One region of the Actinomadura sp. B10D3 genome, then DNA from elsewhere that is predicted to be linked to it. Evidence: riboswitches for the same ligand, from Rfam matches in the RefSeq annotation. Region 1 holds a riboswitch; the other holds the start of a gene.

Region 1 (4,536 bases):
GGCGAGCCCGTCGAAGGGGGAGGACGCCTGGGCGTAGCGGCGCTTCGGGATCCGGCCGGCCAGCCGGGCGAGGCGCCCGGCCTCCACCGCGTGCCGCATCGCGGCGGCCATCCGAGCCGGGTGTCGCGCGCGGGTCACGGCCGTCGCGAGGAGCACGGCGTCGCAGCCGAGCTCCATGGCCAGAGCGGCGTCGGACGCGGTGCCGAGCCCCGCGTCCAGGATCACCGGCACGCCCGCCCGCTCGACGATCAGCTCGATGTTGTGCGGGTTGCGGATGCCGAGGCCGGAGCCGATGGGGGAGCCGAGCGGCATCACCGCGGCGCAGCCGATCTGCTCCAGGCGCTGCGCGAGGACCGGGTCGTCGCTGGTGTACGGCAGCACGGTGAACCCGTCGGCGACGAGCTGCTCGGCGGCCTCCACCAGCTCGATCGGGTCGGGCAGCAGCGTGTGCTCGTCCGCGATCACTTCGAGCTTCACCCAGGTCGTGCCGAGTGCCTCGCGGGCGAGCTTGGCCGTCAGGACGGCCTCCCCGGCGGTGAAGCAGCCCGCCGTGTTCGGCAGGACCCGGATCCCGCAGTCCGACAGGACGTCCAGCACCGAGCCGCGCGCGGACGGGTCCACCCGCCGCATCGCGACCGTGGTCAGCTCCGTCCCGGACGCGGTGAGCGCCTCTCGCAGCACCTGCATGCTGGGCGCGCCCCCGGTGCCCATGATCAGCCGGGAGCCGAGCTCGGTGCCCGCGATGACGAGCGGGTCGGTGGTCGTCGCCATGGTCAGCCTCCCTGCACGGCGGTCAGCACTTCGATGCGGTCGGAGTCGCGCAGCGCGGTCGCCTCCCATTCGGCGCGCCGGACGACCTCGTCGTTCAGCGCCGCCGCCACGCCGGTCGCGGCGGCGGTGACGGTCGCGACGACCTCGGCCACGCTCGCGCCGTCGGGCAGCTCGCGCGGCTCACCGTTGACGATCACCTTCATGCGGTCACCTCGGGGGAGAAGCGGTCGGGGGCGAACGGCCCGGCGACCTCGGGGACGGGCCGGTCCAGCAGCATCGCGGACAGGATGTCGGCGCTCACCGGGGTGAGCAGGACGCCGTTGCGGAAGTGCCCCGTCCCCACGAAGAGGCCGGGCAGCGCGGTCGGGCCCATCACGGGCGCGTTGTCGGGGGAGCCGGGACGCAGCCCGGCGGAGACCTCGGCGAACTCCAGCTCGGTGATGCCGGGCAGCAGCTCCCGGGCGTCCCGCAGCAGCTCCCAGAGCCCGCCGGCGGTCACGCGCGTGTCGAAGCCCAGCTCCTCCTGCGTGGCGCCGAGGACGACCTCGCCGTCGGCGCGCGGGACGAGGTACACCGACGAGCCCTTCACGAGCCCGCGGGTGGACCGCCGGAGGAACGGGGTGCGGCCGCGGAGCCGGATCACCTGCCCCTTCACCGGGCGGACGGGTGGAACGGTCCCGGGAGGCAGGCCGTCGAGGCCGTCCGACCACGGGCCCGCGGCCAGCAGCACCCGGTCCGCGCGGAGGACCGTCCCGTCGTCCAGCCGCACCCCGGTCGCCGCGTCGTGCTCGATCACGATCCCGGCCGCCCGCCGCAGGACGAGCCGGACGCCGAGCCGCTCGCCCGCGGCCAGCAGCGCCGGGGTGAGGCGGCGCGGGTCGATCGAGCCGTCCTCGGGGGCGAGCAGCCCCCCGCGCACGCCGGGCGCGAGCATCGGCTCCGCCCGCCGGCACTCCCGGCCGGACAGGGTCTCGACGGGGATGCCGAGGCTCTCCTGGAAGCGGCGGAGGTCGTCGAGGTAGGCCAGGTCGTCGGGGCCGAACGCGACCTCGATGATTCCGTCGGCGCGGTAGCCGGTCTCCAGGCCCGTCTGCTCCTCCAGTTCGGCGACGAACGCGCCGTAGCGGTCGCGGGACGCGAGGCCGAGCCGCAGCAATGGTTCTTCACCGTAGGTCAGCTCGCTGACCGGGGTGAGCATCCCGGCGGCCACCGACGAGGCGCCTCCGGCGGGTTCGGGGTCGACCAGGGTGACGGCGGCGCCGCCCGCGGCGGCCCGCCAGGCCGTGGCGAGGCCGATGACCCCGGCGCCGATGATGACGATCTCCATACGCGCTCCCTTCGCCGGCATGATCCGGATCAGGTCTGGCGGTCGGCGGCCCGTTCAGCCGCCCTCTCAGCCCGGTCGTACCGGACTCCCGCGGTCTGTGCTCTTGTGTCCGCCTCCTACCTTACGACCTTGAGGCCGCGCGCCTTCGCCTGGACAGGTGTCCACCCGGAATCCGGCGCCGGTTAGGGTTGCCTTCATGCAGAGGGTCATCGTCGTGGGTGGCGGGCTGGCCGGCGTGCGCGCCGTGGAGGCCCTGAGGAGCAGGGGCTACGAGGGCGCGCTCACCCTCGTCTCGGCGGAGCGGCACCGCCCCTACGACCGGCCGCCGCTGTCGAAGGCCGTCCTCGCGGGCGACTCCGACGACACGACGGTCGACGCCGACTGGGACGCGCTGCGCTGCGAGCTGCTGCTCGGCGAGCGCGCCACCGGCCTGCGGCTGGACGCCCCCGGACGCGGCGGCGCCGTCGCGTCCACGGCGGGCGACCTGCCCTTCGACGGCCTCGTGATCGCGACGGGGGCGGCACCGATCACCCTGCCCGGGGACGGCCGCCAGCACGTCCTGCGCACCATCGAGGACGCCCGCGACCTGCGGGCCCGGCTGACCCCGGGCGCCCGGATCGTGATCGTCGGGGCGGGCTGGATCGGGGCGGAGGTCGCCACCGCCGCGGCGAAGAAGGGCTGCCGCGTCACGGTCGCCGAAGCGGCCGACACCCCGCTCGCCAACGCTGTCGGGCCCGAGGCCGGCGCGCTGACCGCCCCCTGGTACGCCGAGGCCGGCGTCGAGCTGCGCACCGGCGTCAAGGCCACGGAGGTCGAGGAGGGCGGGCTCGCCCTCGCCGGCGGCGGCCGGATCGGCGCGGACGAGGTGGTCGTCGGCGTCGGCGTCCGGCCCGTCCTGGACTGGCTGGAGGGCTCCGGCCTGCTGCTGGAGCGCGGCGTGGTCACCGACGGCTCGTTCCGCGCCTACACGGGCGAGGAGGACCCCGCTTCGCTGCGCCCGGACGTCGTGGCCGTCGGGGACTGCGCGGCCTGGTGGTCGCGGCGGTACGGCCGGCGGCTCCTCGTCGAGCACTGGGACACCGCCCTCAACGCCCCCGACGTGGCCGCCGCGACCCTCCTCGGACAGGACGCCGTCTACGACGCCGCCCCCTACTTCTGGTCGGAGCAGTTCGGCCGGATGGTCCAGTACGCGGGCAACCACGCCGCGGCCGAGCGGCTCGTCCACCGGGGCGACCCGGCCGGACCGAAATGGGCCGTGGCGTGGCTGACCGGCGACCGCCTCGACGCGATCCTCACCGTCGGCAGGCCCCGCGACCTGGTACAGGCGAGGCGGGTGATCGCCGCCGGGACGCCCGTGGACGCGGAGGCGATCGCCGACCCGGACGTGCCCGTCAAGCAGGTCGTTCGGCGTTAGCGATCGGCGAGGAAACTTAACGGTTGTGCAGGGGGTTTGAGGGTTTCGAAGGCGTGGTAGCAAGGGGGCGTGACGCAGATGCACGCAACCGTTGACAGCGCACTCGACCCCCGGACCGACGCCCTCGCCGGCGAATGGCTCTCCCTGAAGGAGACCGCCGACCGTCTCGGGATCAAGCCCAACCGGATCAAGCAGCTCATCAGCGAGCACCGCCTGCTGGCCGTGCGCCGCGGCGGCGAGCCGATGGTGCCCGCCGCGTTCATCAAGGACGGCCAGGTCATCAAGGGGCTCCCCGGCACCCTGACGCTGCTGTCGGACGCCGGCTTCGACGACGTCGAGACGATCCGGTGGCTGTTCACCGCCGACGACACCCTCCCCGGGACGCCCGTCGAGGCGCTGACGGAGAACCGGGGGACCGAGGTCCGCCGCCGCGCCCAGGCGCTCGCCTTCTAGCCGGCCGCGGGCCGGGTCCGCCCGGCGAGGACGCACGTGACACCATCGCGGGGTCGCGCGCCACGGCACCGTGCCGCCGCGCGGCCCCGCGACCGCATGCGAGAAAGGACGTCCGCCGCCGTGTCCAGGCATCTGCCCTCCGCACGCGCCGTCGAGCTGCGCGAGCGGCTCAGCCGAGCCCGCCTCTACCTCTGCACGGACGCGCGGGAGCGGCACGGCGACCTGCCCGGCTTCCTGGACGCCGTGCTCGGTGCCGGCGTCGACATCGTCCAGCTCCGGCAGAAGGGCCTGGAGGCCCGGCAGGAGATGGCCTCTCTGGAGGTCCTCCGCGCGGCGTGCGACCGGCACGGGGCGCTGCTGGCGGTCAACGACCGCGCCGACGTGGCGCACGCCGTCCGCGCGGACGTGCTGCATCTCGGCCAGGACGACCTGCCGGTCCCCGCCGCCCGCGAGATCGTCGGCGGCGACATGCTGATCGGCCGGTCGACGCACTCGCCCGAGCAGGCGTCCGCGGCGGCGGCCGAGGCGGGTGTGGACTACTTCTGCGCGGGCCCGGTGTGGCCCACCCCGA
Region 2 (4,536 bases), on a different contig from region 1:
CGTCCGCGCTGGAGTCGATCACCGCGCGCTCGTGCGCCCGCTGCCGGACGACCTCCGCGTAGGCGACGGCGTTGCCGACCGCGACCCCGGCGTGCCCGGCGAGCAGCTCCAGCAGCTCCAGCTCGGTGTGCCCGACCTTGCGCCCGGTGAACAGCGCGTACAGCGCGCCGTAGGGCCGGTTCTGCAGGTAGGAGAGCCCGAGCGCGATCGTGTGCAGGCCCGGCAGCTCCGACCAGATGAGGTCGCCGAGGCGCCGCTCGCCCGTCGCCAGCTTGACGGTCTTGCCCGACCGCAGCAGCTCGCCGACGAGGCTCGGCCGCAGCTCGGCGGACCGCCCGCGCATCCGCTCCGGCAGCCCGGACATGCTGACCAGCCGCAGCCGGTCGCCCTCGATCCGGACGAAGCCGCCCGCGTCGGCCCCGGTCAGCTCGATCAGCGCGGCGGTGATCCGGTCGAGCACGATGCCGAGGTCGAGCTCGGCGTTGAGGTCGGCGACGATGTCGTTGAGCCGCCGGACCAGCCGCGCCCGCTCGGTCATGCGGTGCTGGACGATCTCGTCGTCCTCGACCGGGTGGTACACCCCGACCCAGCCGAGCAGCGTCCCGTCCGGGTCCTTCAGCAGGCTGGTGTCGATGCGCACGTCGATGAGGCGGCCGTCGCGGTGGAACCGGCGCGTCGCGATCGAGATCTGCCCGCCGTCGCCGGCCCGGCGGGTGAGGAGCCGTTCCTGGACGGCGTTGTGCTCGGCCTTCAACTCGTCCGGGACGATCGGCGGCACGCGGCCGACCATGTCGGCGGCGGTCCAGCCGAACATGCGCTCGGCGGCCGGGTTCCACACCGTGACGCGGTGCCGCCGGTCCACGGCCACGATCGCGTCGGCGGCGCTCTCGATGACCGCCCGCGCGATGGGATCGTGGACGTGCTCGTACACGTCTGTCATGGTGCCACCGGACTCCGGCCCGACGCCGGGCAACGTGCGCCGAAAGTTTCTTCGGCGCCCCTCCACGCACGCAAACCTTACCGTTTGGTAAGCCTGCCGATGAGGAGGGCCGCGAGCCCGGCGACCAGGAACGACAGCAGGGACGCGCTCATCCAGCTCTGCGGCGTGAAGTGCAGCGCCTCCTGGACGTCCCGCCAGAGGCCGGCCCAGCGCTCGACCGTGCCGGGGTTGATGAGCTGGTAGACGACGAACCCGGCCGCCCAGGCGGCGATCATGCCCCAGCGGGACGGCGCCGTGCGCGAGACGTCCCAGCCGCCCCGCGCCCGGCGGCCGAGGAAGAAGTCGGCGGCGAGGACGCCGAGCATCGGCACGAACACCGACCCGATCAGCGACAGGAAGCCCGCGTAGTCGCCGATGTCCAGGGCGAGCGCGAGCACGGTGATCCCTACACCGAGCCCGACGCTCAGCACCCGGCGGTCCGCGCGCGGGAACAGGTTCTGGATCGACACGGCCGTGGAGTAGGTGTCGGCGAACGACTGGTCCGCCTCCCGCAAGACGAAGATCGCGAAGAACACCACCCCGAGCGTGGCGCCCAGGAACGGGTCGAAGACCTTCGTGGAGTCGCCCGCGACGAGGGCCAGCGCGAGCAGGCCCAGGACATACGCGACGATCTGCGTGACGGAGTAGCCCACGGCCGCGGCGCCGAACGCACCGCGCTCGGTCTTGGCGTGCCGGGTGTAGTCGGCGGCCACCGGCACCCAGGAGATCGACACCGCCAGCGCGGCATCGGCGCCGATCCAGAAGCCGCCCCACGATCCCTGCGTCAGGTCGGGGATCGGCTCGCGGAGGAGCTGGACGTAGAAGTAGACGAGCGCGACCGCCACGGCGACCGTCACGTACCGGCGCAGCAGCCGCACCGAGCCGAGGGGCCACACCGTCAGCACCGTCGTGATCGCTCCGGCGGCGACGACGTAGCCCCAGCGGGGCACCCCGTCCCACAGCTCGCGGGCGGCGTCCGCGATGACGATCAGCTCGAACGTCCCCCAGCCGACCAGCTGCGCGATGTTCAGCACGGTCGGCGCGTACGACAGCTTCGCGCCGAACAGGCCGCGCAGCAGCACCATCGCGGGCTGGCCGGTGCGGGTGCCCGGGACGGCGGCGAGGCCGAGCATCAGCCCGCCGAGGATCGTGCCGGCGGCCATGGCGACGATGCCCGCCATGATCGAGATGGTGGGCCGCCCGGCGGCGTCCGGCGCGAGGACGGTGTAGGCGCCGGAGAAGGCCAGGAGGCTGACGCCAAGGTTGGCCCAGAAGGCGCTCTGGTCCCAGAAGCCGAGGACCTTCGGGGCGGGTTCGTCGAGGGTGTAGGGGACCTCATTTTGCGGACGCGCGCCTTCGGGGCGCTTCTCGACGTCGGACGTCACGGGACACACTCCCTACGCCGGCATTACCCGGACAGGTTCATGCGGTCGGCGACGCCTGGAAGGCCGCCCTCTCAGCCCGGCTGTGGCCCGAGCTCCCGCGGGTTTCGGTCGGCCCCGATCGTACAGCCCCCAGCAATCCCCCAAAAGGGTGCATAGGGGTTCAATCGCGCGACCCGGCTCGCGCGCCGCGGATCAGGCGACGTACGGCTCGCCGTCCCCGGAGCCCTCCATCGGACGTCCCGCCTCGGCCCAGCCCTTCATGCCCCCGTCGACGTTCCTGGCCAGCCAGCCCGCCTGGTTCAGCGCTACCGTGACCTGCGCGGACCGCGCCCCGGAGCGGCAGATCACGTAGACCTCCCGGTCGCGCGGAATCTCCCCGGCGCGGTCGCCGAGCTGCCCCATGGGGATGTGGACCGCCTCGGGCGCGTGACCCGCGTCCCATTCGTGCTGTTCACGCACGTCCACCAGGTAGCCGTCCTGCGGGACGTCCGCGGCGACCACGGCCGGCACGTCTTCCCCGAAATTCATCACACCCCCATGGAACCGCGCGAAGCACCCCTGCGTCGAATCACGCATGCGGTATCGGACGCTCCTTTTCGCGGCGCCCGGGCTGGCCACGCTCCTGTCTCTGGCCGCCTGCGGCGACGAACAGGCCAACGGAAACCCCGCCGACAAGCCTTCGGGCACGACGTCCGTGCAGCCGTCCGGCACGCCGGCGGACTCACTCACCGTGGAGGTCAAGGCCTCGAAGGAGGCACCCGCCAAGACCTGGAAGCTGACCTGCGACCCACCGGGTGGCACCCATCCCAAGGCCGCCGACGCCTGCGCGGCCCTCACCAAGGCCAAGGAACCCTTCAAGCCCGTCCCCAAGAACCAGATGTGCACCAAGATCTACGGCGGTCCGGAGATCGCCACGGTCAAGGGCACCTGGCAGGGGAAGGAGATCGACACCCAGTTCACCCGAGCCGACGGCTGCCAGCTGCACCGCTGGACCGAGGTCGGGCCGCTCTTCGGCAGCGTGCCGAAGGTGCGCTGACACCACACATCCGCTGAACGAGCCATCCCCGTTCCGGTCTCGTTCACAACAGATCAGGGCCCGGCCGTCCGGCCGGGCCCTGATCTGTTCTGGATCGACCCGCTCTAGAACAGGCCGCCGATGCTGCCGTTCTGGGAGACGGCCGTGTCGAACGCGAGCGGGGCGCGGGGTGCGCGGGTGGCGCCTGCGGTGCCGGGTAGCCGCCCTGCTGGGGGTATCCGGTGGGCGGGTACCCGTACGCGGGCGGCGGCGCGGCGGGCGCACAGGGCTGCGCGGGGACGGCGGGGTGCGCGGGGGCGCCGGGATGGGACGGGTGGCCAGGGGCGTACGGCCCACCCGGGCCCGGCTGCGCGGGGTAGGGCGGGTAGCCCATGGCGGCTCCTGGGGGCGGGAGAACGTGATCGTCTCGCGCTACGATACGCCGCCGTTCTCTCCCGGCACGCGGCCTTTCGCGCGAAATGCCGGGCGGGCTACTTGAGCAGGCGGGACATGCGGCGGTCGGCGAGCGGCTTGCCGCCCGTCTGGCAGGTGGGGCAGTACTGGAGCGCCGAGTCGGCGAACGACACCTCGCGGATCGTGTCGCCGCAGACCGGGCACTTCTGGCCGGCCTTCCCGTGCACCCGCAGGCCGGTCTTCTTCTCGCCCTTGAGGTCCTGCGCCTCCAGGCCGCGCGAGCGCTCGACCGCGTCCCGCAGCGTGGTGACGATCGCCTCGTGCAGGACGGCCACGTCCTCGCCGGTGAGCGACGACGCCATCTTGAACGGCGACATCTTCGCCACGTGCAGGACCTCGTCGGAGTAGGCGTTGCCGATGCCGGCGATCACCTTCTGGTCGCGCAGCAGCCCCTTGATCTGGTTGCGCTTCCCGCCGACGATCCCGGCGAGCGCCTCGACGGTGAACGCGTCGTCCAGCGGGTCGGGGCCGAGCGAGGCCACGCCGGGCACGTCGGCGGGGTCGCGGACGACGTAGACGGCGAGCCCCTTCTTCGTCCCGGCCTCGGTGAGGTCGAAGCCCGATCCGTCGTCCAGGTGGACGCGCAGCGCGAGCGGGTTCTTGCCGCCGGGCCGGACGGGCCTGCCCGGTATCTCGTCCCGCCAGCGCAGCCAGCCCGCGCGGGCGAGGTGGATCACCAGGTG

What was found. Region 1 has a riboswitch for thiamine pyrophosphate ahead of thiO (glycine oxidase ThiO). Riboswitches for the same ligand answer to the same signal wherever they lie in the genome.
Region 2: linked by a shared signal. The riboswitch ahead of ABGB11_RS03275 (cytosine permease) and the one ahead of thiO (glycine oxidase ThiO) in region 1 are both predicted to bind thiamine pyrophosphate.

The regions. Positions count from the first base shown of each region.
Region 1 is NZ_JBDPLY010000003.1:165,913-170,448, forward strand. It holds gene ABGB11_RS06885 (thiazole synthase) at 1-771, opposite strand, end outside; gene thiS (sulfur carrier protein ThiS) at 774-974, opposite strand; gene thiO (glycine oxidase ThiO) at 971-2,098, opposite strand; TPP riboswitch at 2,088-2,200, opposite strand; gene ABGB11_RS06900 (FAD-dependent oxidoreductase) at 2,295-3,512, shown strand; gene ABGB11_RS06905 (Rv2175c family DNA-binding protein) at 3,591-3,965, shown strand; gene thiE (thiamine phosphate synthase) at 4,086-4,536, shown strand, end outside.
Region 2 is NZ_JBDPLY010000002.1:30,303-34,838, forward strand. It holds gene ABGB11_RS03270 (PAS domain-containing protein) at 1-940, opposite strand, end outside; gene ABGB11_RS03275 (cytosine permease) at 1,018-2,364, opposite strand; TPP riboswitch at 2,357-2,473, opposite strand; gene ABGB11_RS03280 (rhodanese-like domain-containing protein) at 2,557-2,892, opposite strand; gene ABGB11_RS03285 (SSI family serine proteinase inhibitor) at 2,939-3,400, shown strand; gene ABGB11_RS03290 (DNA-formamidopyrimidine glycosylase family protein) at 3,871-4,536, opposite strand, start outside.